Regions from separate parts of the Variovorax sp. DAIF25 genome, predicted to be linked through region 1. Evidence: riboswitches for the same ligand, from Rfam matches in the RefSeq annotation. Region 1 holds a riboswitch; the other holds the start of a gene.
What was found. Region 1 has a riboswitch for ZMP and ZTP ahead of R0232_RS35985 (tetrahydrofolate dehydrogenase/cyclohydrolase catalytic domain-containing protein). Riboswitches for the same ligand answer to the same signal wherever they lie in the genome.

Region 1 (2,175 bases):
AAGGCTACAGTTGCGCAACGACGCAGCGTGCTCAAGCGGCCACGCGCTCCGCCGCCTCCAGCGTCTGCGAGATCAACGTCGAGATCGTCATCGGCCCCACGCCGCCCGGCACCGGCGTGAGCGCCGCGCAGCGCTCGAACAGCCCCTCGGTCTCGATGTCGCCGACGCCGCCCTCGTGGTAGCCGGCATCGATGACGATGGCGCCGTCGCGGATCCAGTCGCTGCGGATGAAGCGCGGCCGGCCGACGGCGCCGACGATCACCTCGGCGCGCCGCACCTCGTCGGCGAGGTTCGCGGTCTTCGAGTGGCACACGGTCACCGTCGCATCGGCGTTCAGCAGCATCATCGCCAGCGGCTTGCCGAGGATCGGGCTGCGGCCGACCACCACCGCGCGCTTGCCGGCGACGCCGATGCCGTAGTGCGCGAGCAGCCGCATGATGCCCGCGGGCGTCGCCGAGCCGAAGGCCGGCTGGCCCAATGCCATCCGGCCGAAGCCGTGGCTGGTGACGCCGTCCACGTCCTTGCGGATCGCGATGCGGTCGAAGCACTGCCGCTCGTCCACCTGCCCGGGCACCGGATGCTGCAGCAGGATGCCGTGCACCTGTTCGTCGGCGTTCAGCGCATCGATCTCGCGCAGCACGTCCGCCGTGGTCGCGCGCGCATCGAGCGTCACGACGCGCGAGTCCATGCCGACGCGGCGGCAGGCATTGCCTTTCATCCGCACGTAGGTCGCGGACGAGGGATCGTCGCCGACCAGGAGGGTCGCGAGGATGGGGGTGCGTTCGCCGTTCCTCGCCTTCAATGCGAAGACCCGCTGTCGCAGCGCCTCCTCGTTCGCGGTGGCGACCGACTTGCCGTCGAGCAGGATGCAGGGCGTCGGGGCGGTCATCGCGCACCTCCGGAGCGGAGGGGCGAAAGCCGTGGAAGCCAAAGGATGCGCCGGTGCGGCGCGGACATGCGGACACTCATCGTCGGAACTCCTGAAAAGACGACAGACATGCCCAGGCGATCGGCGTGACGATGGCCGCGTTCCCTGATGGTGCTCCATCCGTTCGCCAGTTGCGCGGCGACGCGATTATCGGACAGCGGCCGTGCTGCCCCTCTTCGAGGAAGGCCGCCTAGGCCTTCGGCCCCTCGTCGCGCAACCGCCGCCACAGCGTCGAGCGGCTGATGCCGAGAATGGCGCAGGCCTGGCCCTGGTCGCCCTGGACCGACTGCAGCACCTCGCGCACCCGTTGCCGCTCCGCGGCCGTGCGCGCCCCCTTGAGCAGGCGATTGCGCGCAGGCGCCGGGCGTGCCTGCGTGCATTCGGCGAACACCTCGAGCAGCCGGGCGCGGTCCAAGCGGCCTTCGGGCGCCAGGTAGCCGTGGCAGGCCAGCAGGCGCTCGACGAGGTTCTCCAGTTCGCGCACATTGCCGGGCCAGCCGTAGCCCGCGGCCAGCTCCAGCAAGGCGGCGAGCCAGGCCGACGCCTGGTCCGCGGGCACACCCGCCGCGGGCGCGCGGCGCGCCATCAGGCCGGCGGCCAGGGGCGCGATATCGGCGCCGCGTTCGCGCAGCGGTGGCGTCTCGATGCGCAGCACCGCGAGCCGGTAGTACAGATCGCGCCGGAACAGGCCACGCTCCACCTGGGCCGCCAGGTCGGCATGGGTGGCCGCGATCACGCGCAGGTCGACCGGCACCGCCGCGGTGGCGCCCACGCGCAGCACCTCCCGCTCCTGCAGCACGCGCAGCAACCGGGTCTGCAGCGCCAAGGGCATGTCCCCGATCTCGTCGAGGAACAGGGTGCCCGTGTGGGCGGCCTCGATCAGGCCGGTCTTGCCGCCGCGCCGCGCACCGGTGAAGGCGCCTTCCTCGTGGCCGAACAGCTCGCTCTCGAGCAGGCTCTCTCCCAGCGCCGCGCAGTTCACGGCCAGAAAGGGCTGGGTGGCGCGCCGGCTCGCGCTGTGGATGCCCTGGGCCACCAGTTCCTTGCCGGTGCCGCTCTCGCCGACGATGAGCACGGTGGCGTCGCTGGCCGCGCACTGCCGCGCCAGCTCGCGCACGCGCCGTGCCGCGGCGCTGTCGCCCGCGAAGGCCTCGATCCGGTAGCGCGTGGGCGCGCCGCGTTGCCGCTGGTTGGCGCGCAGGTGGCGGTCGGCGCGCTGGATCACGGCGGGGTCGCGGCACACCAGC
Region 2 (2,175 bases), on a different replicon from region 1:
TTCGTGTCCGATGTGGCAGACGGCTTTTTTGAAATCACGCACAACGGTTTCGCCCTGCTGGGCCTGGCCATCGTGTTCGCGGTCCTCGCCCTCGTGGCGCGGCCCGACCTGCGCCATCAAGGCGAGGAACAGCTCATGGGCTGGCTGCAGTCGCGCAAACCCGCGCCCGAAGCCACCGACCTCGAGCCGACCGCGATCGAGCGCACGACGGCCGCGAGCCCCGGCGACCTGCCCAAGCAGCAGGCCGCCGTGGCTTACTGGCTCAGCAAGAAGTACCGCGTCGCGGCCGAGCCGCTGAGCGTGCTCGTGGCCGAGGCCTACAACATCGGCAAGCACACCAAGCTCGATCCGACGCTGATCCTCGCGATCATGGCGGTCGAGTCCAGCTTCAACCCGTTCGCGCAGAGCCAGGTCGGCGCGCAGGGCCTGATGCAGGTCATGACTCGCGTGCACGGCGACAAGTACGAGCCGGCCGGCGGCACGCTGACCGCCTTCGACCCCGTGACCAACATGCGGGTCGGCGTGAAGGTGCTGCAGGAATGCATCGCCCGCGCCGGTTCGCTCGAAGGCGGCCTGCGCTACTACGTGGGCGCGGCCAACCTCGAGGACGACGGCGGCTATGCCGGCAAGGTGATGGCCGAGCGCGAGCGCCTGCTGCAGGTGGCCAGCGGCCGCGCGCCCTCGCCGTTCGCGCCGACGCCGCCGGTGCTGCGTCCGCAGCCGCTGCCCCTGCCGGTGGTGGCCCCGGCCAAGCCCGACGAGGCGACCGAGCCGGCCAACGGCCCCACGCCGCCCAAGGTGGCGCTGCTGTCGGCCGTGTCCTGAATCTCCTTTCGCCCGCCGCCGGGCCGGTCCGATCCGCTACACTCGACCGGGTACGCGACTGGCGATAGGCGCGGTGCCGACAAGGCACCCGCGCTGACGTGGACTACCACTGGGAAGCGTACCGCCTGCGACGTCGCTCCAGACGCGCAGGCGATCAGCCGTTCGCCTGGGCAGCCCTTGTTTGGTTGAAGAACAAGGACCTCGTCTTCAAAGGACTGCCATGTACCAACGCAACATCCTGGTCGAACAGACCGATCCCGAAATCTGGGCTGCCATCCAGGCCGAAAACGCGCGCCAGGAACACCACATCGAGCTGATCGCGAGCGAGAACTACGCCTCGCCGGCCGTCATGGCCGCGCAGGGCTCGCAGCTCACCAACAAGTACGCCGAGGGCTACCCGGGCAAACGCTACTACGGCGGCTGCGAGCACGTCGACGTGGCCGAGCAGTTGGCCATCGACCGCGTGAAGCAGATCTTCGGCGCCGAAGCGGCCAACGTGCAGCCCCATTGCGGCGCGTCGGCCAACGAGGCCGTGCTGCTGGCCTTCCTGAAGCCCGGCGACACCATCATGGGCATGAGCCTGGCCGAAGGCGGCCACCTGACCCACGGCATGCCGCTCAACATGAGCGGCAAGTGGTTCAACGTGGTGAGCTACGGCCTGGACGCCAACGAAGCCATCGACTACGACGCGATGGAACGCAAGGCGCACGAGCACCAGCCCAAGCTGATCATCGCGGGCGCCTCGGCCTACTCGCTGCGCATCGATTTCGAGCGCTTCGCCAAGGTGGCCAAGGACGTCGGCGCGATCTTCATGGTCGACATCGCCCACTACGCCGGCCTGGTGGCCGCGGGCGTCTACCCGAACCCGGTGCCGCACGCCGACATCGTGACCTCGACCACCCACAAGAGCCTGCGCGGCCCGCGCGGCGGCATCATCCTGATGAAGTCGCAGCACGAGAAGGCGATCAACAGCGCGATCTTCCCGGGCCTGCAAGGCGGCCCGCTGATGCACGTGATCGCCGCCAAGGCGGTGGCCTTCAAGGAAGCGCTGTCGCCCGAGTTCAAGGCCTACCAGCAACAGGTGGTCAAGAATGCCCAGATCGTGGCCGAAACGCTCACGCAGCGCGGCCTGCGCATCGTGAGCGGACGCACCGAAAGCCACGTGATGCTGGTCGACCTGCGCGCCAAGGGCATCACCGGCAAGGAAGCCGAGGCCGTGCTGGGCAGCGCCCACATGACCATCAACAAGAACGCGATCCCCAACGACCCCGAGAAGCCGATGGTGACCAGCGGCGTGCGTGTCGGCACGCCGGCCATGACCACGCGCGGCTTCAAGGACGAAGAGGCCCG

Region 2: linked by a shared signal. The riboswitch ahead of glyA (serine hydroxymethyltransferase) and the one ahead of R0232_RS35985 (tetrahydrofolate dehydrogenase/cyclohydrolase catalytic domain-containing protein) in region 1 are both predicted to bind ZMP and ZTP.

The regions. Positions count from the first base shown of each region.
Region 1 is NZ_CP136637.1:420,259-422,433, forward strand. Features, by position in the region: gene R0232_RS35985 (tetrahydrofolate dehydrogenase/cyclohydrolase catalytic domain-containing protein) at 32-889, opposite strand; ZMP/ZTP riboswitch at 993-1,073, opposite strand; gene prpR (propionate catabolism operon regulatory protein PrpR) at 1,119-2,175, opposite strand, start outside.
Region 2 is NZ_CP136636.1:4,389,895-4,392,069, forward strand. Features, by position in the region: gene R0232_RS20355 (lytic transglycosylase domain-containing protein) at 1-825, shown strand, start outside; ZMP/ZTP riboswitch at 870-1,004, shown strand; gene glyA (serine hydroxymethyltransferase) at 1,046-2,175, shown strand, end outside.